DNA from 3 places in the Arthrobacter sp. Y3221087 genome. Region 3 is predicted to be linked to each of the others. Evidence: riboswitches for the same ligand, from Rfam matches in the RefSeq annotation. Region 3 holds a riboswitch; each other region holds the start of a gene.

Region 1 (10,491 bases), on a different contig from region 3:
ACCCTGGGGCAAAGCTTCGGCCTCCTGGTTCAGGCCATCCGGCGGGCGTCGAGGCTGGCAGTCACCATGGAAGCGCGTGGATTTGGCGGCGGGACCCGAACCTGGGCCCGCGCCTCAACCTACAGTGCGCTGGATGCGTGGGTGCTGGCGGGCGGCCTGCTCATGGCAGGACTCGCAGTGGTGGCGGCCGTGTCTGCCGGCACCTGGAACATGGTGTGGCTGGGAAGCTAGGGTTCCGGCGTGCAGGCATGGTTGTAGTCGAAGCCCCGCGCCACGAACTGGGTCAGGACCACGGTACCCCCACCCGTCAGCGGTGCGTTTAGGCACGCGCCGGCCGCCCGGTACGCGCTGCGGGCGCCGGCCAGCCAGCTCGGCAATCGGTACAGGTTGCTGGTGTTGCTGACGTTGCCAACGATCCGGCCCCACTGCAGGGACGTGGAGTAGATGCCCACTCCCTTGACGTTGATGCTGTGGAAGAAGTCCGTCATGCCCTCCAGGACGGCGCGGTTGGCGTCCTTGTCGCCGGACCAGCTGTTTTCGGTCTCCACGTCGAGCCACCAGACATAGTCGGCGGGATTAGTGATTCCCCGGATGTAGGCGTCGTCGTAGGCCTTCGCCCAGCCGTACATGTAGGCGCAGGCCTTGCCGTAGTCGCCCTCCCTGCAGGGGCCGTAGGGGTTGTGGACCTGCCGCCCGATGGGGTATTCGTCGCTGTCCGGCCACCAGGAGCCGGAGCTTCCCGGGTTCGCGGTATTGACATACAGCGACACCGCTGGCTGGCCAGGCAGGCCGGGGGAAGCGGCTGCCCACTCAAGTTGTTCGTCCAGGCAGGGGTTGGTGGTGTTCGCCAACCCGTTGTTGACGCCGACGATCCCGAAAGCCTGCCCCTTAGGCAGATCCTTGTTGCACTGCGGCCATGACACGTCGTTGCCGAGCAGGGACTGGCCGCCCTCGCCCGGGGAGGGCGCCGCGGAAGCAGGACCCGCTACGGCCAGCAGGACGGCTGCCGCCAGCAGCCAGGCAAGCCTGAACGGGAACGGGCGGGCATGGTGCCGGAGCATTGCGCCTTTCCTTGATGCCGGGGAAGGAACGTTACTTCCAGTCTCCCGCCGGGGTGCCGACGGAACAAGCAGCTGATGCTCAAGAATGGAGGTTGTTTCCATCAAGGTTTCTATCGCATAAAGCGGGTAGGGTTTGGCCTGGGAGGGGCGTTACGCGGCTGTGATGACGCCGAATAACTCATTTATGATATATTTCTGGCATGACGCAGGAAACCACTGAGCACGTTGCCGCCATGCTGAGGGATGCCCGGACCGAGAAGGGCTGGACCCAGGGCCAGCTGGCTGCCGAGCTGGGAACCAGCCAGAGCGCAGTGGCCCGGATGGAGCAGGGAAAGCAAAACCTGAGCCTGAAGATGATCCAGCGCCTGGAAAGCATCTTCGACCGGAGCATCGTCAACGTGGGCAAGCCGCAGATGACGCACCTGCGCGTGGAGGGCGGGCGGACCCTCTCCGGCGCCGTCGACGTCAACAGCAGCAAGAACGCCGGCGTCGCCCTGCTCTGCGCCAGCCTGATCAACCGCGGCACCACCGTGCTCCGCCGCCTGGCCCGGATTGAGGAAGTCAACCGGATCGTGGAGGTCCTAACCAGCATCGGTGTGGAGTGCACGTGGCTGAACGATACCGACCTGCGGCTCCGCCGGCCGGCCGTCCTGGACCTTGAGGCCATGGACGTGGATGCCGCGCGCCGGACCCGCAGCGTCATCATGCTGCTGGGTCCGCTGCTGGATGAGACGGAGGAATACCGGCTTCCGTATGCCGGGGGTTGCGATCTGGGGACCCGCACGGTTGAGCCGCACATGCAGGCCCTGCGCCAGTTCGGGCTTTCGGTGGAGGCCACGGCGGGCTTCTACGCCATCCAGGCGCCGCCGGCGGATGCCCAGGACCGTTCCTTCGTCCTCACCGAGCGCGGCGATACCGTCACCGAAAATGCCATCATGGCCGCCGCGCACCGCGAGGGAACCACGGTCATCCGCAACGCCAGCCCCAACTACATGGTCCAGGACCTCTGCTTCTACCTGCAGATGCTTGGCGTGACCATCGACGGCGTGGGAACCACTACCCTCAGCATCACGGGCAAGCCCGTTATCAATGCGGACATCGAGTACTTCCCCTCGGAGGACCCCATTGAGGCCATGAGCCTCATCACCGCCGGCATCGTCACAAATTCCGAGGTCACAGTCCGCCGCGTGCCCATCGAGTTCATGGAGATTGAGCTTGCCACGCTGGGCCAGATGGGGCAGCAACTGGAAATTTCAGGCGAGTACATGGCGCGCAACGGCCGGACCCGCCTGGTGGACGTCACCACCAAGCCGTCGGAGCTGCATGCACCCGAAGACAAAATCCACCCCATGCCGTTCCCCGGCCTCAACATCGACAATCTGCCGTTCTTCGCCGTGATAGCAGCCAATGCGACAGGCCAGACCATGATCCACGACTGGGTCTACGAAAACCGTGCCATCTACCTGACGGAGCTGAACCGGCTGGGGGCCCAGGTGCAGCTGTTGGATCCGCACCGCATCTATGTCAACGGGCCCACCAAGTGGCGCGCGGCCGAAGTCGGGTGCCCGCCGGCACTGCGGCCGGCAGCGTGCCTGCTGCTGGCCATGCTCGCGGCCCGCGGGGTGTCCGAACTGCGGAACATCTACGTCATCGAGCGCGGGTATGAGGACCTGGCGGAGCGGCTGAACACCATCGGCGCCAAGGTGGAGTACTTCCAGGATTGAGCATTAATGCTTCGTCATGAACGGCAGGGCCGCTTCAAATACGTTCCCGCTGCCGCAGAATGTCAATATGCGTACATTCGGCGTGGAGGAAGAGCTGCTGATTGTTGATCCGGAGACCGGGGAGCCGCTGGCGCTGGCCGACGCGCTTCTGTCCGGCCGCCGGGTGGCTGCCGACGATTCCGCCCAGGATCCGCGTGCGCTTGAGACCGAGGACAAAACGGTCTATGACGACGACGAGACGGGCCTGAGTGCCGAACTGAAGCTTGAGCAGATTGAGACCCAGACCCGGCCCTGCCTTGACTCCGGAAGCCTGTTGGACCAGATCAGGGCCGGACGGTTGCTCGCAGACCAGGCCGCGAAGAAACACAACGCCCGCGTCGCCGCGCTGGCCACCTCGCCGCTGGGCCTGAACAGCCACACCACTCCTGATCCGCGCTACGCCAGGATGCTGGAACGCTTCGGGCTGACCGCCCAGGAGCAGCTGACGTGCGGCTTCCATGTCCACACCTTTGTGGAATCACCCGAAGAAGGCGTGGCGGTGCTTGACCGCATCCGCGACAAACTGGCCGTGCTGACGGCGCTCAGCGCCAACTCGCCGTTCTGGAACGGGCTGGAGACCGGTTTTGAAAGCTACCGGACCCAGGCGTGGAACCGCTGGCCGACGGCGGGGCCGGCGGGCATCTACGGCACCTACGCCGCCTACCGCCGGCTGGTCACCAGGCTGCTGGACACGGGCGTGATGCTGGACGAAGGGATGATCTATTTCGACGCCCGGCTGTCCCGCAACCATCCCACCGTGGAGGTGCGGGTGGCCGACGTCTGCCTGCGGGCCGAGGATGCGGCCCTCCTCGCGGTCCTGGTCCGTGCCCTAGTGGAGACCGCCGGCCGGGAGTGGCGGGAAGGCGTGGAACCTGTACCGGTCCCGACTGTCCTGCTGAGGATGGCTTCCTGGCAGGCCAGCAGCGGGGGCCTCGGTGGGGAGCTGCTGGACTTTGGAAGCTTCCGGCCGGCCCCCGCGCCCGAGGTAGTGCGCTCCCTGGTGGAGTACCTCGCGCCGGTGCTGGAGGAACAGGGTGAGCTCGACCTGGCGCGGCAAGGCGTGGAAGCGATCATCGCCCGCGGCACAGGGGCAGCCGAGCAGCGCCGGGTCCGTGACCGGTTGCTGTCTGGGCCATCGACCAAGGACATGGGCTTCGGCGCCGTGGTGCGGCATGCGGTGAACGTCACCATGCGCGGCGACTTGGACCTCTCGGAAGTCGATGCCGTTCCAGACCTGCTGCGGGTGCGGCAGGCCTAGCCCGTTGGTAACCGTGGCGCTAAGGAAGGCCACGTGCCATACTCGGCGCGTGGCGCCGTCGTACTCTTTTCATGCCGAGCTTTGGCTCTATCCCGGCGAAGCCGGCTGGCACTTCCTCACCCTGCCGCCGGAGGTGGCGGACGACATTGCAGAGCAAAGTGAGGCGAGCAACAAGGCCTTCGGCTCGGTCAAGGTCGCGGTGGAAATTAGCGGCCACCGCTGGCTGACGTCCATCTTTCCGGACAGCAAAATGGGCTCGTACCTGCTTCCCGTCAAGAAAGCTGTACGGGAAAAGGCGCGCATCAAGGCGGGCGATAGCGTGGACGTCCGGCTGGAGCTCCAGCCGGACAATGCCTCGCCGGGAGAAAGCTAGATCTGCTTCAGGGCCTGTTCGAGGTCGCGGATCAGGTCGTCGGCGTCCTCGAGCCCAACGGACAGGCGCACCACGCCGTCGCTGAGGCCGATGGCAGCCCGTCCCTCCGGCCCCATCGCACGGTGCGTGGTGGTGGCGGGGTGCGTGATCAGGGATTTCGAATCGCCCAGGTTGTTGGAGATATCGATGATCCGCAGCCCGTCCAGCAGCGCGAAAGCGGCTTCCTTGCCCGAGCGGCCGCCGGACGGAGCGAGCTCCAGGGTGAGCACCGTGCCGCCGGCGCGCATCTGCCTGGCGGCAAGTTCGTACTGCGGGTGCGACTTCAGCAGCGGGTACTTCACCCAGCTCACGGCAGGCTGCTGCTCCAGCCATTCGGCGAGCCGGAGGGCGGTGGCGGAGGAGTGGTTGACACGCAGCGCCATGGTCTCCAGGCCCTTGGTCAACACCCACGCGTTGAACGGCGACAGCGACGGGCCGGTGTGGCGCATCAGCTGCTTGACCGGACCCTCGATGTACTCCTTGGTGCCCAGGATGGCACCGCCCATCACCCGGCCCTGGCCGTCAATGTGCTTGGTGCCGGAGTAGACGATGACGTCCGCGCCCAGCTGGCCGCAGCGTTGGAGCAGGGGAGTGGCAAAGACGTTGTCGACGACGACGGTGGCCCCGGCAGCGTGCGCGAGTTCGCTGACCGCGGCGATGTCCACGATCTCCTGCATCGGGTTGGACGGGGACTCGAAGAAGACGGCGGTGGTGGGCTGGGACAGGGCGGCGCGCCACTGCTCCAGGTCCGGACCGTCCACAAAGACGGTCTCCACGCCCCACCGCGGCAGGATTTCATTGAGGATGACGAAGCAGGAACCAAAGAGCGAACGGGCGGCCACCACGCGGTCCCCGGCAGCGAGCAGGGCGCCCAGGGCGGTGAAGACTGCGGACATGCCGGACGCGGTGGCAAAGCACGCCTCCGTTCCTTCGAGCAGCCGGAGCCGCTCCTGGAAGGTCGCCACGGAGGGGTTGCCGTACCGGGAGTAGACGAAGCGCTCATCCTCGCCGGTGAAGGCGCGTTCCGCAGCAGCGGCGGATTCGTAGACGAAACCCGAGTTCAGGAATACCGCTTCGGACGTTTCCTGGAAGTTGGTGCGGTCCAGCCCGCCGCGGACGGCCTGGGTGTCGGGGCTCCAGCCGGCGGCGTCGTTATTGAAGGTCACTTAGTTCTTTCCCAGGTTGGTCGGCAGGCCGCGGTTCTTCCAGCCATTGACGGTCCGTTCGCCGTAGCGGTCCGGGTCGCCTTCGAACCCCTCCAGGACGTTGTAGGAGGTGAAGCCGGCCTGCGTCGCGGCGATGGCGGCGGAGATGGAGCGCTGGCCGGAGCGGCAGATGAACACCAGCTCCGTGTTGGAATCCTCCGGCGCCTGCTGGCTCAGGTCCTTCAGGAAATCCGGGTTGGGAATGCCGCCGGGGAATGTCCACTGGATGAACAGTGGATCGTTGTCCGTGGCCTTGGTGTCCGGAATGCCGATGTGCGCCCATTCGCCCTCGGTGCGCACGTCCACCAGGATGGCGCCCTGCTCAAGCTTGGCCCAGGCTTCCTCCGGCGTCAGGTCTCCTGCGTAGCTCATGCGTGGCCCTCGCCGTCGAACTCGAGGTCCTCGTTGGCTGCTTCCAGGTCGTCAACAGCGGTGGCGACGGCGGCGTCCGCCGATGCGATGGCGGCCGGCAGGACCACGGCCTGGGCCACGATGACGCTGGTGCCGTTGAAGGCTGCCGCCGGGCTTCCGTGCAGGACGTAGCCTTCGGCGAGTGCGGTTGAGATCCGCTCACAGAATTCACGGTTGTCCGGGCCGCTGATGAGGCGGTAGGACAACTTTTCTTCGGGGGCGTCGGACACGACGGATCTCCTTCTCTCACGCTTGCAGCTCGAATCGGTCGATATGCCGAGTATTCACCTGAGGCACCCCGCCGCGGAAGGAGGGTTGCCGACCGGCCAGTCAGGGCTTGGCGCCGGTACTCATTACTCCCCAAAAACGTAACATCTGGCACCGGCTGCCGCATCGCCGTCGTCGTCATGTTGCGTAACTGAAGCGGAAACGCTGCCGAAGGCGGCGGCGCGGTGCCGTCACCGGTGAACGGCCGACGGCGGTATCACCGCAGGCGGGCGGGCCTTTCTTTCCCATCCCGGCGGGACGGCCCGATACAGTTCTTGGGGGCAGCGCCCCGCCATGAAAGATCAGCACTGGGGGTCCCCTTGAACATGCGAACAGCCGTGCCCTGCCGCCGCACCCGTCCGGCCCTGGCCCGCCGTCTTCGCGTGGCCTGGGCGTTCCTTGCCGTGCTTGCTGTTGCCTGTGTGGCTGCGGTCCTGCCGGCGGGGGCGGCCCGGGCAGCCGAACCCGCACCGGATGCGGGCAAGCCGCTGCTCGGCGTCGTCCTGGAATGGGGCGAGGACACCGCTGCAGGGTTTGCCGAGCGGCTGGGAGCGTCACCGGCTGTCTATGGACACGACATCGCTTTTCCCTACCGCTCCTCCGAGCAGAACGACATCAGGGGATTCCTTGAACAGTCCTCGCTCCAGGGCGCCCACGCCATGCTCACGGTCAAGCCCACGGTGCCGCTGGACCAGATAGACGCCACGGTTGCCGAGTCATTCGCCGGTGAAATCAGACGGCTTACCGCGCAGTTCCAGGGGGAGGTGCTGGTGCGGTTTGCCCCGGACATGAACGCCTCCTGGGTGGAGTGGGGCCAGCAGCCCGCCGAATACCGGAAGGCGTTCCAGGCTGTCTCCGCGGCATTTGAGGATTCCGACGACGGCCGGACGGTTATGGTCTGGGAGCCGTACCTGGGCAAGGACTACCCCTTTGACCGGAACCGGAACGCGCCGGCCCGCGGAAGCGACGGTTTCGCCTTGCTCGATACCAACGGCGACGGTGCCTGGGACGGGTCTGACAGCGCCTACGAACCGTACTATCCCGGTGATGATGCCGTGGACTGGGTTGGCCTGACGGCTTTCCATGACGACACCGCCGGTGGCGCCGCAGTCAATACCGTTCCGCGCGCCGGTGAGCTGGAGGACATGCTGACGGCCTCGGGCGGCGAAAACTTCTACGCCACCTATGCCGAGGAGCGGGCCAAGCCGTTCCTGCTGCAGACCGCCGCCTTCTACAGCCCCGCGTCCGGCGGCGCGTCCGAGGCTGAGATCAAGACCGGCTGGTGGGACCAGGTGGTGGGCACTGCCACGTCGGCAGAGTTTGGCAGGACGGCCGCGGTGGTCTGGGACGAGCGCACCAGCACCAGGGACACCGGCGTGGCCAGCATCGACTGGCTCCTGACCGGCAGCCCGGAGATCGCCCGGGCGGCGCTGGACCGGCTGGAGGCCTCGCCCTTGGTGACCGGTCCCGTCACGGAAGTGTCCACCGGCGGCAGCGACTATGTCCGGGCCAACACGCTGGCCGGGGCTGCCGCCTGGACAGTAGGGGCCGCGCTCGTCATCCTCCTGGTGGCCCTCTGGCAGATTCCGCGGCGCGTTCACGCCGCAACAGCTTGGGGTTACACGGACCCGTCCGGCAGGGATTCGCGCGTGGACCTGCTGCGCGGACTGGCCATCGTGTTTGTCGTGGTCAACCACCTGGGCATGACGTCCCTGTTCCAGCTCCTGACCCAGGAGGCGGTGGGCTTCGTTTCGGGTGCCGAACTGTTTGTCCTCTTCTCCGGTCTGGTGGTGGGGATGGTCTACGGGCCCCGGGTGAAAGACGATTTTGGAACCGTCGTGGACCTGACGTCCCGACGCGCCGGCAAGCTCTACCTGACTGCACTGATAGTCCTCGTGGGCGTCTTCCTGGCTTCCCTGCTGCCGGTTTTCCGTATCGACGCGTTAACCACCTTCGTGGACCAGGGGACCGGCGGGGCAGGGCACGACGGCGCCGGCCGGACCTACGACCTGTATGCAGGAATGGAGCAACTCTTCCAGTTCCCGGTGCCGGCCCAGGTTCTCCCCGCCATCCTGCTGCTGCAGTTCGGTCCGTGGCAGTTCAACGTGATGGGGCTGTACGTGGTGCTGCTGCTGGCCAGCCCCTTTATTCTTGCTGCCCTCAACCGGGGCAAGGCCGTGTGGGTGCTGGCCGGCACCCTGGCGGTCTACGCCGTCGGCGCCGCCACGCGCTTCCGGCTCCTGCCGTCGCAGTTCGAGGACTCGTTCCCGCTGCTCGTGTGGCAGGTGCTGTTCGTGCTCGGCCTGGTGGCCGGATTCCACCGGCGCAGTATTGTCGCCTGGCTTTCGGCGCGGACATGGGTGGTGGCCGCCTGCACGGCGCTTGCCTTCCTGCTGGCTTTCCTGTCCTGGGGGAACCCCTATCTTGCCAACGGCTTCGACGTCCGGCTGGCCATCGTCCCGGACACCCTGTACCGGACGGTCTACGACGCCCTCTTTGCACGGACCTACCTGGCACCCGGCCGGCTCCTCAACGTCCTGGTCCTGGTGGTCGCTGCCTACGCATTCCTCACCGCGTACTGGAAGCCGGTGCAGCGGGCTGTGGGCTGGTTCCTGATTCCGCTGGGCCGCGCGACGCTGTACGTGTTCATCATGCACGTGGTGCTGATTGCCGTGGTGGCGAACATCCCGGCCCTGCAGCAGGAGAACGTCCTGCTGAACACGGCTGCCTACGCCGCGGTGCTGGGGCTGCTGTGGGTAATGGTCCGGACGAAGTTCCTTTTCCGGATCATTCCTACTTAGGAGCCGGCACCGGGCACCGGCGGCTGTTCGCGACATAAAAAAGCGGCGGGAACCGCGGGCCCTTGCCCTTGGTTCACGCCGCCGTTGTGTCCTGGGCCTGGTTGTCCTAGACCAGGCCCGGGTAACTGGCCATGATGTAGTCGGTGGCCGCGGGGCCCTTCATTTGGAGGCCGGTGCGGTCTGGGCTGATCCTGTCGCGCATGGCAGCCCAGAAGCTGTCCTCCGGACTGAGTGCCTGCTGATTGATGAAGCACCAGCTGGTGTAAAGCCCGTACAGGCGGTCACGGTCCAGGCTGTGTTCGGAGGTTTGGTCGAGGTAGGTAGCTTCACGGAGAAAGATGTCGAACTGCGAATGTGCCATGACGGCTTCCCTTCGCTAAGTGCGGTGGCGCTGCCGTTCGGCTACAGCAACAGACCTCACATGCCGTGCACGGGGCAATGGAGTGGAACTGGGTCCTTCAAGAAAGGAGGACCCACGCGGGATGGAAGCCCATCTACAGTGTAGACTCTACGCGTAGACTACACATCCGGCAAGCGTCTTGATTATCTCGCCGGAACACCGCTTTCAATGCCGCCTGGCCTAGCGAACCGGACTATTCGAACGAGGCCCGCCGCCGGTCCTGCAGTCGGGTGTTCCAGATGTCCGGACGGGCCACCCTGAAGCGGCGGCCGGTCAGGGCCCGCGGGGAGATCCGGATGTAGTGGCTCTTCTCTCCGGGCTGCCAAGGCTCCAGCCCTAACGCGTCCACGGCGTCCTTTTCCGCCTGGTCTTCCATGATTTCGGTGTCCCCGCGCAGCACCACGCTCCAGGCTTCCTCCGTGTGCGGTTCGTAGCCGTCGATTTCCAGGGCGGCCGGGCGCTCCTGGACGGCCCCCCACAATTTGGTCACCCCGGAAGTGCGGAAAGCGATGCTGCGCCGGTGAACCACGTAGTTGATTGGGAAGATCTCCGGATGGCCGTCCACCACCAGGGCAAGGCGGCCCAGCGTGTCATCGGCCAGGAGTTCCCAGCACTCGTCGAAGGTCAGGTTGTCATCTGGCTGCGGCGCGCGTGAATCCATGAACCACACCCTACGGGCCGGCCGGCCGGGGGAACGGCACTTTACTGAATGCCGGCGAAAAGTTCACTCAGCTCAGCGGTCAGCTCCTTCTGGAGCGACGGCGTTCCGATCTCCTGCCCGTCAATCCGGTTGACGGGCGCGAGCAGGCGCACACTGGAGATCAGCCACACGGCGTCGGCGTCCAGCAGGTCCTGCGGCACCAGCGGCCCGTACCCCAGTTCCCAGCCTGCTTCCCTGGCGGCCGTGAACAGC
Region 2 (10,491 bases), on a different contig from region 3:
GACCTGGACAGCCTGGCCAAGCGCCGGCTCCTCACCCGTACCCGCGGCGGAGCTACCACCGGTGCCCTGGCCTACGACCTTCCAGGCCGCTACAACCGCGACGACCACGCCGAGGCCAAGGAACAGATCGCACAGGCCGCCTCGGCCCTGATCCGTCCCGGTGCAGTGATTGGGCTCTGCGGCGGCACCACCAGCACGGCCCTCGCCCAGATTCTCGCCACCCGCGAGGACCTGAATGCCCCGTCCAACCAGCCCACCCTGACAGTGGTTACCAACGCCATCAACATCGCGGGCCAGTTGGCCGTGCGGCCCAACATCAAGGTGATGGTCACCGGCGGCATCCTCAATCCGCGGTCCTACGAACTGGTGGGGCCGTACACGGACATCATCATGCAGAAGGTTGTACTGGACATTGCCTTCATCGGCGTCAACGGCATCGATCCGGAAGTGGGTCCCACCAATACCGGTGAGGGCGAGGCCTCGGTCAACGCCCTGCTGGCCAGCAGGGCACGGGTGTCCTACGTCATCGCCGACTCCTCCAAGGTGGGGGTGCGTGCCTTTGCCACCATGGACGGCTACCACTTCACCCGGCTGATTACGGATGCGGGCATCTCCCCGAAGGACAAGGCTGCTTTTGAAGCCAAGGGCACGGAAGTCATCGTGGCACCTGCCTAACCGCCTGGCCTGGGCGTGCCGGGCAGCGGCGGTCGGGGTTCAGGCAATCAGCCACGATCCAGAAACTGCAGGCAAGATGGGTACATGCTGGTTCCCTCCCGCCGTCGTCTGAAGCTCGAAGTCTGGATTGTCCTGGGCCTCTCCCTTGGCCAGTCCGCCGTGTACTCCGTGGTGCAGCTGCTGGACAAGATGACCCGGGCTCCGCTGGCCGAGGGAACTTCGACACTCAACCGCTCCCAAAGCACCCGCGAGTATTTCGACCTGACGTACCAGCTGCTGGACATCATCTTCGCCCTGGTGCCGGTGCTGCTGGTGATCTACTTCCTGACGGACCAGCGGCAGGCGGCAACGGCCGACGGCGGCAATCCTGGCTCTGCGTTCCGGAAGCTGGGCTTCGATTTCGTCCGGCCTGGCAAGGACCTGCTGCAGGGGTTGGGGCTCGCGGCCCTGATAGGGCTTCCCTCCCTGGGCCTTTACGCCGCGGGCAGGACGCTGGGCATCACTACTGCCATCATCCCCAGCGCGCTGGACGCCTACTGGTGGACCGTGCCGGTCCTGATTCTGTCCGCCCTCCGGCATGCGGTGGTGGAGGAGGTCATCGTGGTGGGGTACCTGATGAACCGTTTCGGCAAGTTCGGCTGGAGTATCCCGCTGTCGATCGCGGCGAGTTCGTTCCTCCGCGGCACCTATCACCTGTACCAGGGATTCGGTCCCTTTATTGGCAATGTGGTGATGGGCATCGTCTTTGCCTGGCTGTACACCCGGACCAAGCGGGTTATGCCCCTTGTCATTGCCCACGCGCTTCTGGACATCGTGGCATTTGTCGGATTCAGCCTCTTCGGCAGGGCCGTGGGGCTGGGGTAACAGCTACGTGTGGAGCAGGGCCGGGTTGCTCAGTGCCCAATAGCTCAGGGCCGGGTCGCTGAGGGCCTGGTCGCCGAGGGCCAAATCGCTGACGGACAGGTCCTTTTGTGGGTCGGGTGGCAGGACGACGGGCATGGCGTAGAAGTCGTCCCACACGGGGTCGTAGGGTGCGATGTCGTCAGCGTCGATGAGGTTGTCGTTCACCGGTTCTTCACATGGTGGTTCGGCGCAGGGCGGTGCTGATTCCAGCCATTCCAGGAGGAACAGTGTGTCCGGCCAGATGGGTGGCTCCAAGTCGGGTTGTTCGCTGGGGTAGTGTCGGCCGGTGGGTGAGGTCCAGCCGGGTGGTGTGTTCCGGGTTGCTTCGGTGGGTTCCCAGCCGGTGTTGTGTTTGAGCCGGTGGTGCTTTGGGCAGAGTTGTGCCAGGTTGCTGAGCCCGGTGGTGCCACCGTGCTCCCACGCTTGGAGGTGGTCTGCTTCGTTGTCGAGCGAATGGTTGTTACAGCCGGGGAAGGTGCATTTGCCGTCGCGGAGGCGGAGGGCCTGCCGCATGGCTCTGGTGAGCCGGTAGCTGGTGCGGCCGATTTCCAAGGGTGTTCCGTCGGCGGGGTCGACGAGGACACGGTAGAACGAGTCGGCTCCGTCGGCGACGAGTTTGCGGGCCATCGACGCCGGGATCGGGCCGTACCCGTCCAGGCTGGCCGGTTCATCTGTCACGCCGAAGAGCGCCAACGCCGGGACAGTGACAAGCACATCCGCCCGCGGTGCCGGAACCTTTCCGACGGCCGGGTTGAGGTCAAACGTGCTGGTGCTGGTGACTTCGTCATCGGCATCGGGCATCAGACAGTCCCCGGAGTGTACGGCAGCGTCGTCCGGGATGCCGAGGTCGGCGGCGGGCTCGTCGGACCCGAGAAGTGTGGCAAGCCCAATGAGATTGTTCGGGATCAGCTCACCGGTCCCACCAGGCTCAGAGGGACTTGCTCCTTCCCCACCCCCGGCCGGGATGGTCCTGCCGCGCCCGCTGCCGGCGACGGCGTCTGTGGTGGTAGTTATGGCGTGGGCGGGGGCGAGGAGGCGCCGGGCGAACTCGTCGGCCTTGATTTGGGGCAGGGTCCGGGTTTCGTTGGGTCCTTGGAGGCCGCGGGCGGTGACGGTGTTTTTGTTCCAGATTGCAGTCGCGGAGCCGGCGGGGAGGTAGGCGGAGATCCAGGCCCTGCCGTCACGGTCCCGGTGGAACTCGACCCGCCGGTCGGCCACGGATTTGGCGTGGCGTTTTTCGATGGAGTCGGGGTGGTGGCGTTCGCGCCAGGCGCGGACCCTGGCGCGGAGCCGGGACGGTACGAGGGCGGTGGCGGGGCAGCCCCGGGCCGGGTTGGGTGCGTCCGGGTCCAGGAAGTGGTCCGCGAGGGCCACGGCGGCGGTATGGTGCAGGGCCTCTGTTTCGTCAGCGATGATCTTGGCGCCCTGCCAGAACAACGCCCCCGAAGACAGATTCCCGTAGACGGAGGGGAGGGAGCAGACCCGCCGGGCCTGGGTGATGAACGCCCCTGCGGCCCCGGCGCTGATGGTCAGGATCCCGGCGATCTCTTCCACCGCTGATATTTCCGCGTAGGTGCGGTCGTGCGCGGAGGCGTCGGGTGGGGTCATTGCCTGCTGCAGGTCGAGGGACTGGGCGGCGTCGCGGGCCTTGAGGGCGGCGACCTGCGCCTCAAGCTTTGCTATCAAAGCCAGGCGGTCCAGCCGGATCTCGTAGGCACGTTGGAGTACATCCGTGCCCGTGCCGGAGTTCTCGGGATCTTGCAGACGGGCGTCAAGGAGGAACAGCGCGTTGATGGCAGCCGTCGTGGCATAAACACTCTCCATCGGTGCTGCTACGACCGCGCCATTTCCCATACAAGAATCATCACCGGAGGCACCGACATTCCGGCCGGGCGTTGCGACAGGAGCGGCGGAAGTCCGGGCGGTGACAGAAGGCAGCACTGCTCCCGCTAAGTCTCCATCCGTGCCCGTTCTGAATCCCATAGGAACATCATCGGGGGAGGCGCCGACATTTTGACCGGTTGCTCCGAGAGATCCAAGCCCTGAAAAAGACCCGCGGCTAAGCAACTTCGGCCGCCATCGGGAGGTGACGCCGTTGTCACATCCTGATGGCGGCCGAAGTCTGTCAAAGGAAGGTCAGATGGTGACCGCTCCGTTTTGGGTTTCGAAGGTGACTGAGAGGATGCCGGGCGTACCATGCGGGGCGACCCACTCAACTGCAACATCCTCCAGCGGCTTTTCCACCGGTTCGCCCAGCCATTCGGTGACCCGGGAGGCCGAGCCTGCGATGGTCAGGCAGCTCATCTTGATGTTGCTCTCGTAGGCGTTGGACGGGTGGAGCGACGGATCGCCCTCCCACTTCAGCATGTAGGGCACCTGGGGATCGGCGATGAGGCCCAGGATTCCAATCTGCTTCCACACCAGCTCGCGGCCGTCGGGAAACTTGCGGTTGCCGTTGACGGCAGCCCGTCCCAGGCGTGCCTCGAACGGAGCAAGGTCGTCAACTTCGACACACCAGCCCATCCAGCCGCCGCCGGCCGCGGAGCGGGCCCGGACGGCCTGTCCGAAGGGAGCCTTGTCCGACGCAGGGTGGTCCAGGACCTCCACGACCTCAAGGTATTTGTGTCCCGCGAGCGGGATGATCATATTCCGGGTACCGAACCGCGGGTGTACCCCGCCCTTCACTGCCTCAACGCCGAGGGCAGAAGAAATACGTTCGGTGGTGGCCGCGAGGCCATCGTGTTCACAGGCGTAAGAGACGTGATCCATGCGCATGCCATCATCTTGGCACTTTGTGATCGGGCTCTCAGCTAAGGATACCCTTACTGGGATTTTCCGATTTCAGCACCCTCGAAACCTGCTCCATGGTAGGAACACGGGACCATGTTCGTCACAATGCTGTTCGCCCGGCCCGCCACATTCCTACACTGGGCTCAGGTCATGAGTGCCAGCAACAGCCCCGGCTCGCTGGCCGGCAACCCTCCATCCGCGGCGGGGTGCCCCGGGTGAGGACCTGGCCGTCCGGCAATAAGGCCGGGTGGCAAGCGCGGCCCGTGGTGCTTCCAGCATGCCGGGCCCAATCAAAGGAGCCTTGAATGTCCAACGGATGGTCCTTCGAAACCCGCCAGATCCACGCCGGCCAGGAACCGGATGCTGCCACCGGCGCCCGCGCCCTGCCCATCTACCAGACCACCTCCTTCGTCTTTCCCAGCGCCGAGAGCGCTGCCAACCGCTTCGCCCTCGCCGAGCTCGCCCCGATCTACACGCGCATCGGCAACCCCACCCAGGATGCCGTTGAGCAGAGGATTGCGAGCCTTGAAGGAGGCCTGGCCGCGCTCCTCCTCAGCTCGGGGCAGGCGGCAGAAACATTCGCCGTCCTGAACATCGCCGAGGCCGGCGACCACATCGTGGCCAGCCCCAGCCTCTACGGCGGCACCTACAACCTGTTCGCCCACACCCTGAAGAAGTTCGGCATCTCGGTGACCTTCGTGGCGGACCCGGACAACCTGGACCACTGGCGCGAGGCGGTCCAGCCCAACACCAAGCTCTTCTTTGCCGAAGTGGTGTCCAACCCGCGGCAGGACGTGCTGGACATCGAGGGCGTCTCCCGCACCGCCCACGAGGCCGGCGTGCCCCTGATCGTGGACAACACGCTGTCCACGCCATACCTGATCCGGCCGCTGGAATGGGGCGCGGACATCGTGGTCCACTCGGCCACCAAGTACCTGGGCGGCCACGGCGCCGCGATCGCCGGCGTCATCGTCGATTCAGGCAAGTTCGACTTCAGCAAGGACCCCGACCGCTTCCCCGGCTTCAACACCCCGGACCCGACCTACAACGGGCTGGTATACGGCCGCGACCTGGGCGAGGGCGGGGCGCTGGGGGCCAACCTGTCCTACATCCTCAAGGCCCGGGTCCAGCTCCTGCGGGACCTCGGTTCCGCCGTTTCGCCTTTCAACGCCTTCCTGATTTCGCAGGGCCTGGAGACCCTGAGCCTGCGCGTGGAGCGCCATGTGGCCAACGCCGGGCAGGTGGCGCGGTGGCTGGAAGCAAGGGACGACGTCGAATCCGTCGCCTACGCCGGGCTGCCTTCCAGCCCCTGGTACGAGCGCGGCCGCAAGTACGGGCCCAGGGGCACCGGCGCCATTGTCGCCTTCAACCTGGCCGGCGGTGCCGAGGCGGGCAAGCGCTTCGTGGACGCACTGGAGCTGCACTCGCACGTGGCCAACATCGGGGACGTCCGCTCGCTGGTCATCCACCCGGCGTCGACCACCCACAGCCAGCTGTCACCGGAGCAGCAGGCGGCGGCCGGCGTCGCCCCGGGACTGGTCCGCCTGTCAGTGGGCCTGGAGCATATCGACGATATCCTCGCCGACCTTGAAGCCGGGTTCCGTGCCGCCAAGGAGGCGCAGGGCGCCTGAGCGGACGGTCCGGGGAGCAGGGCCCGACGGCGGGTGGCGGGCCCGCGTGCGCAAAGCCGGGGAAGTCACAACCAGTCACACTCTTGGCCCGGGCCGGGTGGTGTTTCGTACACTCGAACCAGGTCATGAGTGCCAGTGACAGCCCCGGCTTGCTGGCCGGCAACCCTCCTTCCGCGGTGGGGTGCCCCGGGTGAAGACCTGGCCTGCCGGTCATTCCGCCGGTGGGCAAGCGCGTAGAAGAGGTCTTGCCATGACGGTTACCGTCACCCCTACCACCGTTCCCGAGCACGGAATTGTCCGCTACGCCTCCATCGGGGGCCTGGAACTGGAAGCCGGCGGCTACCTGCCGGACGTCACGCTCGCCTACGAAACGTGGGGCACGCTCAACGCGGACGGCAGCAATGCCATCCTCATCGAGCACGCCCTGACCGGCAGCACCCATGTCACCCGCGGCGACAGCGACGAACCCGGCTGGTGGGAACAGCTTGCCGGCCCCGGTGCCCCCGTGGACACGGACCGGTTCTTCGTGGTGTCCATCAACATTGTGGGCGGCTGCTACGGGTCCACCGGGCCGTCGTCGCCCGCCCCGGACGGGACACCCTGGGGTTCCCGCTTCCCCCTGGTGACATTGCGGGACAGCACCGTGGCCGAAGCCCGGCTGGCAGACCAGCTCGGCATCGGCAGTTGGTACGCAGTCCTAGGGGGTTCCCTGGGCGGTGCCCGCGCCTTGGAATGGGCCATCACCTACCCGGAGCGGGTGCAGCGCTGCGCCGTGATTTCCGTGGGCGCCGCCAGCACGGCAGAGCAAATCGCGTTTGCCCAGGCACAGACCCTTGCCATTCGCCAGGACCCCAACTTCAACGGCGGCGACTACTACGGCGGCCCGTTCCCCGAGGAAGGCCTGGCCTTGGCGCGGCGCATCGCGCACATCACCTACCGCTCCGCCGCCGAGCTGGAGGGCAGGTTCGGCCGGGAGCCCCAGGCCCCGGAATCACCGCTGCAGGCTGACTGCCTGTCGGGCCGCGGCCGCTACCAGGTGGAGAGCTACCTGGACCACCAGGGCAACAAGCTGGTCCAGCGCTTCGACGCCAACAGCTACATCGCCATCACCGAGGCGCTGATGAGCCACGATGTCTGCAGGGAACGCGGAACGCTGGCCGAAGCGCTGGCCCGTTCCGAAGCCCGGTTCTTCATTGCTGCAGTCGATTCGGACCGGCTCTACTTCCCGTCCCAGTCGCGGGAGCTGGCGCGCGCACTGCCCGGGGACGTGGACGTGCATCTGATCCAAGCGCCGATCGGCCACGACGGCTTCCTGACGGAAATCGGGCAGCTCGGGGACCAGCTCCGCGAGCACCTCCTGCCTTGAACCCCTGCCGAGCCCGGGGTTCCCACCGGGCCGCAGTGCTGGATGTGCATTTTTGCAGATGCTTCCTGCAGTATTCGGCGTTGAGCTCAGCGCGTCACCAGACAATACTCGTGTGAACCTGCAGTTTTGTGGTGCTCACCACAAAACCGCTGTCCGATCCCCATTGTGGTGTCGACGGAGACGCCAAAGGAGTTCACTCATGAGTACGGAACACTCCGCCACACGGCGGCTCGAGGAAACCGATGTTAAGGCCTCAGGGCTGAAGAAAGTCGTCACGGCCTCGATGGCCGGCACGGTGGTCGAATGGTACGAGTTCTTCCTCTACGCATCTGCCGCCACACTGGTGTTCGGCAAAACGTTCTTCCCCAACTCAGGCACGGAACTGGACGGCATCATTGCCGCATTCGTCACCTACGCCGTAGGCTTCGTGGCCCGCCCCATCGGCGGCATCGTCTTTGGCCATTTCGGTGACAAGTTCGGCCGCAAGCAGCTCCTGCAGCTGAGCATCATCCTGGTGGGTGTGGCCACCTTCCTCATGGGCTGCCTGCCCACCTTCGCCCAGATCGGCTACTGGGCTCCCGCCCTCCTGGTGTTCCTGCGCTTCGTGCAGGGCTTCGCTGTCGGCGGTGAGTGGGGCGGCGCCGTGCTGCTGGTGGCAGAGCACAGCCCCAACCAGTCCCGCGGGTTCTGGTCCAGCTGGCCGCAGTCTGCTGTTCCAATGGGCAACCTGCTGGCCACGGGCGTACTGTTCACCCTGTCCTCGACACTGTCCCAGGAAGCCTTCCTCGGCTGGGGCTGGCGCGTGGCGTTCTGGCTGTCCGCCGTCATCGTCATCATCGGCTACTACATCCGCACCAAGGTCCAGGACGCTCCGATCTTCATCGAAGCCCGGAAGGAAGTCACCGCGGAAAAGAAGGGCTACGGTGTTGCCGAAGTCTTCCGCCGCTACCCCCGCGGCGTCTTCACCGCCATGGGGCTCCGGTTCGCCGAAAACATCCTCTACTACCTGGTGGTCACGTTCTCCATCACGTACCTGAAGGTGGTTGTCCAGACGGACACTTCACGGATCCTGCTCCTGCTGCTGGTGGCGCACTTCATCCACTTCTGCGCCGTCCCGCTGGTCGGCAAGCTCTCCGACGCCTTCGGGCGGCGGCCCGTCTACATGGCGGGCGCCATCCTCGGCGGAACCTGGGGCTTCTTCGCCTTCCCCATGATGGACACAGCCAATGACATGGTCATCCTGGCCGCCATCACCATCGGGCTGCTCTTCCACGCGTTGATGTACGCGGGCCAGCCGTCCATCATGGCCGAGATGTTCCCCACCCGGATGCGCTACTCCGGCGTGTCCCTGGGCTACCAAGTGACCTCGATCGTTGCCGGCTCGCTGGCGCCGATCATCGCCACCGCCCTGCTGGGCAACTTCAATTCATCCCTTCCGGTGGCCCTCTACCTCCTGGCCGCCTGCATCGTGACGGCGGTGTCCGTGCTCTTCCTCAAGGAGACCAGGGGCATCTCACTGCATGACGTCGACGCCGCGGATGCCAAGGGCACCGCAGACCTCCTGGCTGCCAGCAAGAAGTAGCACGCAGCCAGGCACCACAGGTAAGGCAGCTGCCCGGGCCCGGATTCCGGGTCCGGGCAGCCGCATGACCACCACCCCAACCACACCAAGGAACCCTCATGCGAGCCGCTGTCCTTTACAACACCGTTCCCGCGGGAACCAGGTACTCCGACGCACGCCCCCTGACGGTGGAGGAGCTGGAACGGCCCGAACCACGGGCAGGCGAGCTGGGAATTTCCATCAAGTATTCGAGCCTGTGCCACTCCGACCTCTCCGTGGTGGACGGTTCGCGCGTCCGGCCCCTCCCGATGGCGCTGGGGCATGAGGCGGTGGGCAGGGTGGCCTCGGTGGGCAGCGGAGTCACCGGTGTCTCCGAGGGCGACCACGTGGTGCTGGTCTTCGTTCCAAGCTGCGGGGACTGCCGCGCCTGCCGGGCAGGCCGGCCCGCCCTGTGTCACCGTGCCGCCGAAGCCAACGGGTCCGGCGACCTCCTGCACGGTGAGGCCGTGCTGCGGACCCGGTCAGGGGAGCGCATCAACCACCACCTTGGCGTGTCGGCTTTCGCAGACTACGCGGTGGTTGCGCGCGAATCGGTCGTGGTGATCGACGACGACGTCCCGGACACGGTTGCCGCGATGTTCGGCTGCGCGGTGCTGACGGGCATGGGCGCGGTCTTCAATACGGCAAAGGTCGACGGCGGGGAGTCGGTAGCCGTGTTTGGCCTCGGCGCCGTCGGCCTGTCGGCAGTCATGGCAGCCCGCATCGCCGGTGCGGGTTCGATCGTCGCCATTGATCCAAACAGGGACAAGCACCAGCTGGCCCTGGACTGTGGTGCCAGCGCTGCCGGTACCCCAGAGGACGCTGCAAGGCTGATTGCAGATGCCGCCGGTGACGGCGTGGATGTTGCCGTGGAGGCAGTGGGTTCCGCCCGTGTCATCGCCTCCTGCCTTGAGCTGGTGACCAGGGGCGGCGCCGTGGTTTCGGTGGGCCTGCCGCATCCGTCCGCGGAACTGGCCGTCCCGGCGCTCCAGTTTGCGGGTGCGGGCAAGCGGCTGCTCGGCTCGTACATGGGCGACGCCGTCCCCGGCCGGGACATCCCCCGCTATCTCGGCTACTGGCGGGACGGCCGGCTGCCGGTGGAACTGCTGCATTCGGACACGCGCCCGCTCGCCGAGATCAATGAGGGCCTGGACGCCCTGGCGGCCGGGAAGGTGGTCCGCCGGCTGTTCCGCCCCTGAATGCTTGCCGCCCGCGGCAGGACTCAGGCGGCCAGCAGGTCCTGCCGGGCCGCCACTTCTTCCTTGAGCGCGGCTATGACCGCCTGGACGCGCCCGGACCGCATCGACTCCGGCCGCGCCACTGCCCAGATGGGAAGCTGGCGCTCGAAATCGTGCGGAAGGACGGGGATGAAACCGGGGTCGCGGGCCACCATGAAGTTGGGAAGCAGCCCGATGCCCGCGCCCCTGCGTACAGCCTCCACCTGGGCGAAGATGCTCGTGGCCTGGAAGCTGGATTTCGGCGTGGGCAGCTGCGAGGACCGGTGGCCGAGTTCCGCCACCTGGAGG
Region 3 (10,491 bases):
TCGTGGAGGTGCTGCCCGGCTCACCGGCTGACAGGGCGGGCCTGGCAGCGGGAGACATCCTCCTTACGGCGGGCGGCCGGCCCGTCAGCAATGCCGAAAGCCTGCAGCGGCTGCTCTTTGCCGACGCGATCGGCCAGCCGCTGGATCTCGCGGTACTGCGGGACGGTGCCGAGAGCCATCTGGTGGCCGTGCCGGACGAAATGACCAGCAACGGCAACTGAGCCGGAGACAGGTCCCGCGTCAGCGCCCCGTATCCGGCGCCGCCACGTCGGCGATGCCCACGAAACGCGTCCCGACGCCGTCGAACTCGCTCCGGACGAACCCAGGAGCGGCAGGCGGCACGTTCGCGGGTGAATGATGATGGCAGACAACGTACGTGAAGTCCGGCCACCATTTCTTGGGACGCGCCGCCTCCTCGTAGCCGCAGACTGCACACTCAAGGTGGACCCACACCGGCCGCTTGCCTGTCCGGTTGGCGCGGGACTGGACCAGCCAAGGCGGCGGGTTATCCAGGATCGCACCCAGTTCGGCCTCTGTCATCCATTTGGGAAGGCCATGGCGCTGGGCCATTTCCAGCGGCACATCCAGGGCAATTGCCGCGTCACGTCTGCTAATCATCACAGTCCACCATACGGGAGCCATCCAAATCAGGACCGAGCCCCGGTGGGGCCGGGCGCCCAAGCGGGCTGCACGACTAGGCAGTCAGCGCAATGCCGGCAGCAGCCGCGGCAAATCCGAGCACCAGGTTACCGGCGATATTGAGGGCTGCCGCGCCGGCGCGCGACTCCGCGAAGAGCCGTACGGTGGCCGTGGTCCAGGAACTGAAGGTGGTCAACCCGCCCGCCAGGCCGGCGGACAGCCCGGCCTCCCATTCAGGACCCAGGCCAAGCCCCGGTGCCGCTCCGTGGGACAACCCGATGATGAAGCACCCCGCCACATTCACCAGCAACGTGGCCCACGGCCAGTGCAGTTTTTGGTTTCCGCTGCCGGTCCGGATGCTGCGGGTGGAGCTGTGGTGTGCGAACCAGCTGTCCACGGCAAAGCGCAGGAGTGCCCCTATCACGCCGAAGACGCCCACCAGGACGGCGCCGATCATTGCCGGCCGCCGGGAACAGCGTCCACTGGTTGTAGGCTGAGCCGCTTGCCCAGCCGCCACCCCGCTCCTGCGGCAGCCAGGCCCAGAAGCAGCGACACTGCCAGATAGGCGATCCACACCGGGTGTTGGCCCGCCCGGGCCAGCTGGTCTACGGCGAACACCACGGCGGAGAACGTGGTGAAGGAGCCAAGCAGTCCGGGTCCCAGTCCGGCGCGAAGCCAGAACGCAGTCCGCGGCCGGGCCATCCAGGCAGTGGTCAGCGCGGCCAGGACAAAGCTGCCGGCAACGTTGATGCACAGTGTTGCCCACGGCACCGACGCGGACTGCTCGGGGAACGCCAGCGTCAGGCCGTACCGGAGTTCGCTGCCAACCAGGCCGCCGACGGCAACAGCCAGCCATGCCCGCCAGACGGGCGCCGGTCCCACGTCAGCTGTCTCCCAGCAGGCAGCCTGGATGGGGATGGTCGCTGTGGACCCAGAGGGCTGAGGTGATCTCGTCCGCCAGGTCATAATCCCTGGTCCGCCCGGAGTTCCGGATCCGCACCATCAGGGCACCGCCGAACGGCCGGCGTCCCACCACCTCTACCTCGGCGTCAAGGTCGATCTCCTCGGCGGACAGATAGCGGAGCAGGTCCGGGTTATCGTCGCTGATCCGCGTGATCCTGCCGGTGTGGCCCTTATCCAGCTCGCCCATCAGATGCGCCCTGGGCATCAGCACCTTGCCGTCCGCCGTGGGAATAGGATCCCCGTGCGGGTCCCGGCTGGGATCGCCGAGCTTCGCGGCGACGCGCTCAATGAAAGTGTCTGACACTGCGTGCTCGAGCAGTTCGGCCTCGTCGTGGACCTCATCCCAGCTGTATCCAAGCTGCTGGACCAGGTAGGTTTCGATCAGCCGGTGGCGCCGCACCATGGACAAGGCAAGCCGCAGTCCCGCGTCCGTAAGGGTAATGGCGCTGTACGGCTTGTGGTCAACAAGGCCCTGGTCCTTGAGCTTGCGGACCATTTCCGACACCGACGAATTGGCCACGCCCAGCCTTTGGGCCAGCTGCGAGGACGTGATGGGCTTGTCCTGCCATTCGGTGAAAGAGTAGATGACCTTGACGTAGTCCTCGATGGAGGAGGAGGGCGCGCTGGTCTTCACAGAACCAAGCCTACCGGGTGGCCAGGGAGCGCGGCGGGACCGCTCATACTTTGACGGCCCGCCACGACAACGTCAGGTACGGCAGCCCGATGTCCTCGTCCGGGGCATGTCCCAGGTGCTCATGCAGGTACCAGTCAAGGTTGGCGAGGACCTTGGCCCGGGTGGCATCACCTGCCCGGAGGTAATAGCTGCGCGATTTGGTCAGATCGATCAGGTCCTCGGTGCTGACGGTGTCCTGCCAGTGCGTCACGTGGCTTTCCAGCTTGCCGAATTCCGGGCCCATCACCGGCCGGTGGCCGGGCTTGTAGACGTCCCCGGCGTGCATGATCCGTGAGAGCCGGTGCACCCAGGGGACGGTGGTGTCCAGTTGGTTCCAGACAAGCCCGAGTGTGCCGTGCGGACGCAGGACGCGTGCCAGTTCGGTGCTCGCGGCGAGGGGATCGCACCAGTGCCAGGCCTGGGCAACGGTGACGACGTCGAAGGCGGACGACGGCAGGGCGGTGGCCTCAGCGGTTCCCAGGACCGCGGTGGCGCCGGGATAGTGTGCCTTCAGCTGGTCCAGCATGTCGGCGGAGGGGTCGACGGCGGTGACGGCCAGTCCGCGTTCCAACAGGAGTTCAGTAAACTTGCCGGTCCCTGCCCCGGCGTCAAGCGCATCCCTGGCGCCCGCGGGGATGAGCCAATCGGCAGAGTCAGCGGGATAACCGGGCCGGACCCGCTGGTAGTGCCTGCCGCCCTGCTGGAAGCTCTTGCCCAGCTCCCGGCGCCGCCCGTGATCCAGCTTTGGGCCACCCCGAACCACGTGCGGCCTCCTTCAGTCAATGCCCTGCGGTACCTTCCGAATTTACCGCATCTGCCGGATGGGTCAGTCGTCGGTGCAGGGAGCAGCGCCGGCGGTGCCCGGCGTGTTCGGGGCCCAGTGCGGGTAGGTGCGGGTGTCATTGGCGGGAACCCACCGCCCTGCGTCCACCACGTAGTCCCAGCCGAGCCCGTCGCGGCGCAGCTTGGCGATGCCGGCCAGGAGCCGCTGGGCATCCTCCAGCCGGGAACCGACGCCGAAGCTGGCGCGGAGCGAACCCGAAGGCAGGCCCAGCCGCTTCAGCAGGGGATGTGCGCAGAAGCGTCCGTCACGCAGGCCCACGCCGTGCTCGGCCGACAGGTAAGCAGCCACGAGGCCGGCGTCGTAGCCCTCAACCGAGAAGTTGACCACGCCGATGGTATCGGTGTCCGGGTTGGTGTCCTTGAAGATCTGGTGCACCGTGACGCCGTCGATCTCCTGGAGGCCCTCCACCAGGAAGGAACGGATGGCGGATTCGTGGGCGTGCCAGCGTTCCTGGTCCAGGCCCGCGATGACCTGGGTGGCCTTGGCCAGGGTGGCGGCACCCAGGACGTTGGGGGAGCCGCCCTCGTGCCGGGCCGGGCCGGAGGCCCAGCTGACGCCGTCGAGCCTGGCCTCCTTGACCGCGCCGCCGCCGGCGAGGTGCGGGGTTCCGGCGTCGAGCCAGTCCGGCCGACCCACCAGGACGCCTGCGCCGAAGGGCGCGTACAGCTTGTGGCCGGAGAAGGCGACGTAATCGACGTCGTCCGCGCTGATGTTGATGCGGCGGTGCGGCGCCAGCTGGGCCGCGTCCACCACAATGCGGGCCCCGTGCTGGTGGGCCAGGGCGGCAAGGGCGCGGACCGGGAGGATTTCGCCGGTGACGTTGGAGGCGCCGGTGATGGCCAGCAGGCTGACGCCGCCCTGTTCCAGCTCGGCGCGGACGGCGTCGATGGTTCCCGCGATGGTGTCGGCGGCAACAATGCTGCGGTGGGGAACGCCCTGCCACGGCAGCAGGTTGGCGTGGTGCTCAATGTCCAGGTACAGGACGTCGCCGGCGGACTGGCCGTCGTTGAGGGGCAGGCAGCCGGCCAGCAGGTTGAGCGAGTCCGTGGTGTTCCGCGTGAAGATGACGGAGTCGTTCGGGCGGCCGCCCACAAAGTCGCGGACGATGCTGCGGGCGTTTTCGTAGACCGAGGTGCTGATTTGGGACGCGTAGCCGGCACCGCGGTGGACACTCGCATAGAAAGGCAGGATCTCGTTGAGGTAGGCGGACACCACCGAGAGGGCGGGGGCGGAGGCGCCATAGTCAAGGTTGGCGTAGCGGATGTGGCCGCCGGAAATCAGCGGTGCCTGGATTTCCGCGCCGGTGACGGCGGCGAGCGGCCGGCCGGCCAGTGACTGGCGTTCGTCAAACACGGAATCAGCGGTGATGGCGGCGTTGGGGGAGACGGTGGCTGTTGTCACAGAGACCTCACTTCAAAACAGGACTCCGCTAGCAAGGGAATCCGCGCTTGCCGCATCCGCTCCGGACCGGCCTGGTCGTCACCCGGGGCACCCCACCGCGAATGGAGGGTTGCCGGCCAGCAAACCGGGGTTTTGCGCTGGCACTCGTGACCTGGTTAAGAGCGTAGAACATGGGGCGGCCAGGATTGAAGCCGGCGCAATTGTTAAGGCCTTTGTTACGTGGGAATGGAAAACAGGCTTTTCGGCGAAGAAGACGACGGCGGACACCTCCTTCTGGAGGTATCCGCCGTCTTTTGTTCGGTTGCAGGGGGCTTCAGAGTAGGTCGTCCAGGCCCGGGTTCAGCCGCTGCAGCACTTCGGAGTGCAGGATCGAATTGGTGGCCAGGGCGTTACCGCCGAACGGGCCGTCCTCACCCTCCAAAGAGGTGAAGCGTCCGCCGGCCTCCACTACGATCGGCACCAGGGCCGCCATGTCGTAAAGGTTCAGTTCCGGCTCGCACGCGATGTCCACCGAGCCCTCGGCCACCATGCAGTAGGACCAGAAATCACCGTAGGCGCGGGTCCGCCATACCGATTCGGTAAGGCCCAGGAACTCGTCCAGGTTTCCCCGTTCCTTCCACCCGGAGAGGCTTGAATAGGACAGCGAGGCGTCGGACAGGCTGGAAACGTTGGAGACCCGGAGCCGGGTGGCTGCGGCAAGCGAACGCCCCATGTAGGCGCCCATGCCCTTGGCGGCCCACCAGCGCTTGCCCAGGGCGGGGGCGCTCACGACGCCGACAACCGGCTCGCCCTCGTCCACGAGGGCGATCAGGGTGGCCCACACGGGGACGCCACGGACGAAGTTCTTGGTTCCGTCGATGGGGTCGATGATCCAGCGGCGCGAACCGTGGCCGGTACTGCCGAACTCCTCACCGAGCACTGCGTCCCGCGGGCGGGAGCGGGAGAGCTGGCCGCGGATGGCTTCCTCGGCGGCCTTGTCCGCGTCGGTGACCGGCGTCAGGTCGGGCTTGGTCTCCACATGGAGGTCCAGTGCCTTGAAGCGGCTCATGGTCTGGTCGTCCACGGAGTCGGCCAGGACATGGGCCAGGCGCAGGTCATCGTTGTAGCTCGAAGCGGGTTGGATCATGGTTCCAAACTACCGTCTGCAGGCTGTTCTGCTGGGAGATCGGCTTTGTCAGTTGACGCTGCCGAGCTCCTTTGCCTCCTGAGCTTCCTCCCGTGGATCCGCTCCGAGCAACCGGCGCAAGGACGCCAGCCGAGCCTCTCCGGTCGGGCCCGCGTGACCTTCCGCCACCCAAGCATCCAGGCCGCAGTTAACGGCAGTTGCCGTGTGCTTGCAGCCGCGTTCGCAGGCGTCGGTGCCGGGGGAGAGGTCCGGGAAGGACCGCAGGATCCGGTCCGGGTCCACATGCGCCAGGCCAAAGGAGCGGATGCCGGGGGTGTCGATGATCCAGCTGCCCGGCGGTGCGTCAACCAGCCGCAGGGCCAGTGCTGACGATGACGTGTGCCGGCCCCTGCCGGTGACCGCGTTGACGCCGCCGGTGGCACGTTCGGCTCCCGTGAGCGCGTTGACCATTGTTGACTTGCCGACGCCGGAGTGTCCCAGCATGACGGTGACCTTGCCGTCCAGGTAGGACCGCAGCGCGGCAACAGCGGCGCTGTCCAGCCGGGCGGACAGGCCGTCGTCCGAGCGGGCATCGATGCCGGACGCCGCAAGATCGGCGGTCCGGCTGATGATCACGGGAAGGTCGAGGTGAGTGTAGTTGGACAGGAGCTCCGCCGGATCCTTGACGTCCGCCTTGGTGACCAGCAGGATCGGGTCGATGCCGGCGTCGTAGGCCGCGACGAGCGCGCGGTCGATGAAGCCTGTGCGGGGTTCCGGGTTGGCGGCGGCCACCACGATCACCAGCTGGTCGGCGTTGGCCACCACGGCCCGCTCCACTGGGTCAGTATCGTCAGCGCTGCGCCGCAGGAGCGTCTTCCGGTCCTGGATCCTGACCAGCCGGGCCAGGGTATGAGGGTCGCCGGAAACGTCCCCCACGAGGGAAACGAAGTCGCCCGCCACAACGGGGGAGCGGCGGAGTTCGCGGGCCCGGGCGGCGATAACTGTACGCTCGTCAGCGGAGTCCTCGCCCACCACGGCGGTGTACCGCCCCCGGTCAACGGTGATGATCCGCCCGGTCACGGCGTCGTCGTGGCTGGGGCGGTCCTTGGTGCGGGGCCTGGACCCCTTCTTGTTGGGCCGGATCCGGACATCCGATTCGTCCCAGGAATCAGTACGCCTTGCCACCGCTAACCTTCCGCCCCGGTGCGGGCCTCCTGCTGCGGGGCACCGCCCTGGGCGAGCATGTCCGCCCAGAGCCGGGGAAAGTCGGGCATGGTCTTTGCCGTGGTGGCGATGTCCTCCACCTGCACTCCTTCCACCGCGAGGCCCAGGATTGCCCCTGCAGTGGCCATGCGGTGGTCGGCGTAGCTATGCACGACGCCGGCGTGCAGCGGGGCAGGGCGGATCACTAGGCCGTCGCTGGTTTCCTCGGCGTCGCCGCCCAGGCGGTTTATTTCCGTAACCAGCGCGGCGAGCCGGTCCGTTTCATGCCCGCGCAGGTGGGCTATCCCGGTGAGCCGGGACGGCCCCGACGCAAGGGCGCACAGGGCCGCTACCGTAGGTGCCAGTTCGCTGGTGTCGGCGAAGTGGGCACCCTTGATTTCGGGGCCGCCCGTGACCGTGAGGACGCCGTCCTCAAGTGTCACTGTCGCGCCCATCTCGGTGAGGATGCTGCGCCACAGGTCACCCACCTGCTGCGTCTGCTCCGGCCAGCCGGGAATCCGGACGGTCCCGCCTGAAGCCAGCGCCGCCGCGAGGAAGGGGCCGGCGTTGGACAGGTCCTGCTCGATCCGCTGGTCGAAAGCGCGGATGGGGCCAGGTGAGACAACCCAGTGGTTGGGCACCGAGTCATCCACCTGGACCCCGGCGCCGCGGAGGACCGCAACTGTCATGTTGATGTGGTCCAGGCTGGGCACTGGTTTGCCCACGTGCTCAAGATGCAGGCCCTCGGTGAACCGCGCCCCCACCAGCAGCAGCGCGGAGACGAACTGGGAGGACGCGCTGGCATCGATCACCAGGTGCCCGCCGCGGACCTCCCCGCTGCCTTCCACCACGAACGGAAGCGACGACGGCGTGCCCCCATCCTCAGCGGATACCGCAACCCCCAGCGCCCTCAGCGCCTCGATAATGGTCCCCATCGGACGCTTGCGAGCGTGCGGGTCGCCGTCGAACACGCTGGCACCGTTGCGCAGCGCCGCGAGCGGCGGAACGAAACGCATGACCGTGCCGGCGAGGCCGCAGTCAATCCTGGTGAGCGGCTGCGCCGCATCCTGCCCCAGCGGGACCACTTCGAGGTCCGGCCCGAACGCGCCATCGCCCGGCACTTCCGTGATGGTGGCACCGAGCTGGCGGAGCGCCTCGACCATCAGGGCGGAGTCGCGGGAGTGCAGGGGTGCACGCAGGCGTGACGGTCCGTCGGCCAGCGCGGCGAGGACGAGGTACCTGTTGGTCAGGGACTTCGAACCGGGAACCGTGAGAGTGGCGTTAACGGGCCGCGAAGCGAACGGTGCGGGCCAGTGGGGGACAGGAGCTCCGGAATCGTCCCGGGTGGCGGCTGCAGCGGTCATTCGTGCTTATGCCCCCGTGGCCTGTTCAACGGCGCGCCGGACGGCTTTGTCCGCCTTGGCCAGCTTCTTGTTGGTGGTCCTCCGGGCGTCCGAGGCGAGGTGCGAGGCACCCTTGCGGGCATCGGCCGCCAGGTGCTCGGCGCGCCAGGCCAGGCCCGGCTTGCCGGCCGTGTCCACGGAGGCGAGCAGTGCCCCGCCGCTTAGGGACAGGTTCTTCAGCAGCTGGTTGCGGCGCGTTTCGCGGCCCTCCTTGCTGCTGATGTCCGCGCTGCGCCACTCCACGAAGGTATTCAGCAGGGAGATGACGGTGAGCAGGGTGGCCGAGAGCCTGGAGAACTTGCCCAGCCCGAAGAGTACGCCGGCGCCCACCTGGGTCCCGCCGATCACACGGGCCAGCATTTTCTCGTCCGCCTGGAACGGCAGGGACGCCGCAGCCTTGCGGAGCAGGGGGGAGAGCTGCTGCGCCGTGTCGTCGGTGTTCTTGAGCTTATCCACTCCGGCAAGGACAAAGCTGGAGGCCAGCATGGGGCGGGCGAGCGTGCGTACAAAGGGCATGGATTTCCTCCTGGATGGACGAACCGCGTCTTCGGCGGGGAGTCCGTTCTAGTCTTGCACTTTTGGGGAATATTTGCCTGCGACCGGGGGTTATGGCAAAGGCGGGTCGGCAAGGGCGGCCGCTATTCGAATCATGAAATTGATGTTCCACGACATACAGAGCGGAGCTGGGCCTTGAGGCAGGTGTTGGACGGAGTGGAAGCAGTGGGCCCGTTGGCTGTTGGCCTGGTGGATGAGGATGCCTCCGGGTATGGCTCGCCGCGCGCGCGGAGCCTGACAGTAGACTTGAAGGCAATGAGCACCCTGGATCCGGCCGTCTCGGCCATGTATGAGGCTTCGAACAGCGACGTGAAGGGCACGCCCGGTGCGGCGCCCGTCTCCGCATCGGCTGGTGCCCCCGAACCAGGGGCCGACACCACGGAAACGCTGGTGGACGTCTCGACGGAAACCCCTGAACAGCGGCGCGTCCGCTTCGAGCGTGATGCCATGCAGTACGTGGACCAGCTGTATTCGGCGGCGATGCGGATGGCCCGGAATCCCTCGGATGCCGAAGACCTCGTCCAGGAGGCCTATACGAAGGCCTTTTCGGCATTCCATCAGTACAAGCCGGGAACCAACCTCAAGGCGTGGTTGTACCGCATCCTGACCAATACGTACATCAACCTGTACCGCAAGCGGCAGCGCGAACCGCTCCAGTCCAATTCGGACACGATCGAGGACTGGCAGTTGGCGCGGGCCGAATCACACACCTCCAGCGGGCTCCGTTCCGCTGAGGCAGAGGCGCTGGACCACCTCCCGGATTCCGACGTCAAGCGCGCGCTCCAGGACATTCCGGAAGAATTCCGCCTTGCGGTGTACTTCGCGGACGTCGAAGGCTTCGCGTACAAGGAAATCTCAGACATCATGAACACGCCCATCGGCACGGTGATGTCCCGGCTCCACCGCGGCCGGCGAATGTTGCGGGACATGCTGGCGGAATACGCCGCCGAGCGCGGATTCAAATCGGCCGCGGATGCACAGGACACGGCTGCAAGCACACAACAGGAGAGCAGGAAATGAGCGACTGCCAGGGATTGGGCGATTGCGACGACACCCGGATGCAACGCATCTACGAATACCTCGATGGTGCGTTGACCCGTGAAGACATCACGGAGATCAAGAACCACCTGGATGACTGCCCGGAGTGCACGGAGCAGTACGACCTCGAGTGCGTCATCCGGAACATGGTCAAACGCTCCTGCACCGAAGCTGCACCGGACAACCTGAAGAACGCCATCCTGGACCGGATCCACTCCATCCGCACGGTGGAGGCATAGGGCCCATACGCACGCCCGGACAGCTGCAGTAGAAACAAAGGACCCCGGAAGCCGATTGGCTTCCGGGGTCCTTTGCTTGAACCGTAGTCCCTGGCATTTGCCTAGGTGTTGGGGCGCTTCCCGTGGTTCGCGCCGCCACGCTTACGGTCACGACGCTTGCGTGCACGCTTGCTCATAGCTGGCCTCCTTACTGTCGGTACTCAAAAGAGCTGCCCTCAAGTCTCCCACAACATCAGTGCGCCCGCGAACCGGGAGCGCCCGCATGACCTGCGATTCGGCGCTGCCTGCCGGCGCCTACGGCTTCAGCGAGTTCCGGACGGCGATGCGGGCCTGCTCCAGCACTGTGCGCATGGTCTCCAGGGTGACAGGGCCCAGGGGCTGGCTCCGGGCGTGCAGCCGGAGTTCGGTGCGGAGATCGTCCCGGAACT

Evidence for each region. A riboswitch is a leader RNA that binds a small molecule or an ion and turns the genes downstream of it on or off. The one in region 3 is predicted to bind S-adenosylmethionine.
Region 1: linked by a shared signal. The riboswitch ahead of AC5RUO_RS18385 (DUF1737 domain-containing protein) and the one ahead of AC5RUO_RS06430 (aminotransferase class V-fold PLP-dependent enzyme) in region 3 are both predicted to bind S-adenosylmethionine.
Region 2: linked by a shared signal. The riboswitch ahead of metX (homoserine O-acetyltransferase MetX) and the one ahead of AC5RUO_RS06430 (aminotransferase class V-fold PLP-dependent enzyme) in region 3 are both predicted to bind S-adenosylmethionine.

The regions. Positions count from the first base shown of each region.
Region 1 is NZ_JBNHFE010000009.1:42,712-53,202, reverse strand. It holds gene AC5RUO_RS18420 (energy-coupling factor transporter transmembrane component T family protein) at 1-231, shown strand, start outside; gene AC5RUO_RS18415 (glycoside hydrolase family 25 domain-containing protein) at 228-1,061, opposite strand; gene AC5RUO_RS18410 (UDP-N-acetylglucosamine 1-carboxyvinyltransferase) at 1,262-2,785, shown strand; gene AC5RUO_RS18405 (glutamate--cysteine ligase 2) at 2,853-4,082, shown strand; gene AC5RUO_RS18400 (DUF1905 domain-containing protein) at 4,132-4,455, shown strand; gene AC5RUO_RS18395 (O-succinylhomoserine sulfhydrylase) at 4,452-5,660, opposite strand; gene AC5RUO_RS18390 (rhodanese-like domain-containing protein) at 5,661-6,071, opposite strand; gene AC5RUO_RS18385 (DUF1737 domain-containing protein) at 6,068-6,340, opposite strand; SAM riboswitch class IV at 6,354-6,468, opposite strand; gene opgC (OpgC domain-containing protein) at 6,704-9,178, shown strand; gene AC5RUO_RS18375 (hypothetical protein) at 9,285-9,539, opposite strand; gene AC5RUO_RS18370 (pyridoxamine 5'-phosphate oxidase family protein) at 9,772-10,239, opposite strand; gene AC5RUO_RS18365 (aminodeoxychorismate lyase) at 10,281-10,491, opposite strand, start outside.
Region 2 is NZ_JBNHFE010000002.1:287,307-297,797, forward strand. It holds gene AC5RUO_RS10945 (DeoR/GlpR family DNA-binding transcription regulator) at 1-675, shown strand, start outside; gene AC5RUO_RS10950 (CPBP family intramembrane glutamic endopeptidase) at 760-1,539, shown strand; gene AC5RUO_RS10955 (HNH endonuclease signature motif containing protein) at 1,543-3,432, opposite strand; gene AC5RUO_RS10960 (VOC family protein) at 3,715-4,353, opposite strand; SAM riboswitch class IV at 4,515-4,631, shown strand; gene AC5RUO_RS10965 (bifunctional o-acetylhomoserine/o-acetylserine sulfhydrylase) at 4,674-5,999, shown strand; SAM riboswitch class IV at 6,121-6,237, shown strand; gene metX (homoserine O-acetyltransferase MetX) at 6,250-7,365, shown strand; gene AC5RUO_RS10975 (MFS transporter) at 7,565-8,947, shown strand; gene AC5RUO_RS10980 (alcohol dehydrogenase catalytic domain-containing protein) at 9,046-10,164, shown strand; gene AC5RUO_RS10985 (LysR family transcriptional regulator) at 10,188-10,491, opposite strand, start outside.
Region 3 is NZ_JBNHFE010000001.1:1,347,114-1,357,604, forward strand. It holds gene AC5RUO_RS06400 (S1C family serine protease) at 1-221, shown strand, start outside; gene AC5RUO_RS06405 (hypothetical protein) at 241-618, opposite strand; gene AC5RUO_RS06410 (fluoride efflux transporter FluC) at 695-1,096, opposite strand; gene AC5RUO_RS06415 (fluoride efflux transporter FluC) at 1,093-1,521, opposite strand; gene AC5RUO_RS06420 (metal-dependent transcriptional regulator) at 1,523-2,236, opposite strand; gene AC5RUO_RS06425 (class I SAM-dependent methyltransferase) at 2,280-3,038, opposite strand; gene AC5RUO_RS06430 (aminotransferase class V-fold PLP-dependent enzyme) at 3,102-4,520, opposite strand; SAM riboswitch class IV at 4,559-4,672, opposite strand; gene hisN (histidinol-phosphatase) at 4,834-5,646, opposite strand; gene rsgA (ribosome small subunit-dependent GTPase A) at 5,695-6,810, opposite strand; gene aroA (3-phosphoshikimate 1-carboxyvinyltransferase) at 6,813-8,192, opposite strand; gene AC5RUO_RS06450 (DoxX family protein) at 8,199-8,747, opposite strand; gene AC5RUO_RS06455 (sigma-70 family RNA polymerase sigma factor) at 9,042-9,806, shown strand; gene rsrA (mycothiol system anti-sigma-R factor) at 9,803-10,063, shown strand; gene AC5RUO_RS06465 (50S ribosomal protein bL37) at 10,165-10,239, opposite strand; gene AC5RUO_RS06470 (PadR family transcriptional regulator) at 10,358-10,491, opposite strand, start outside.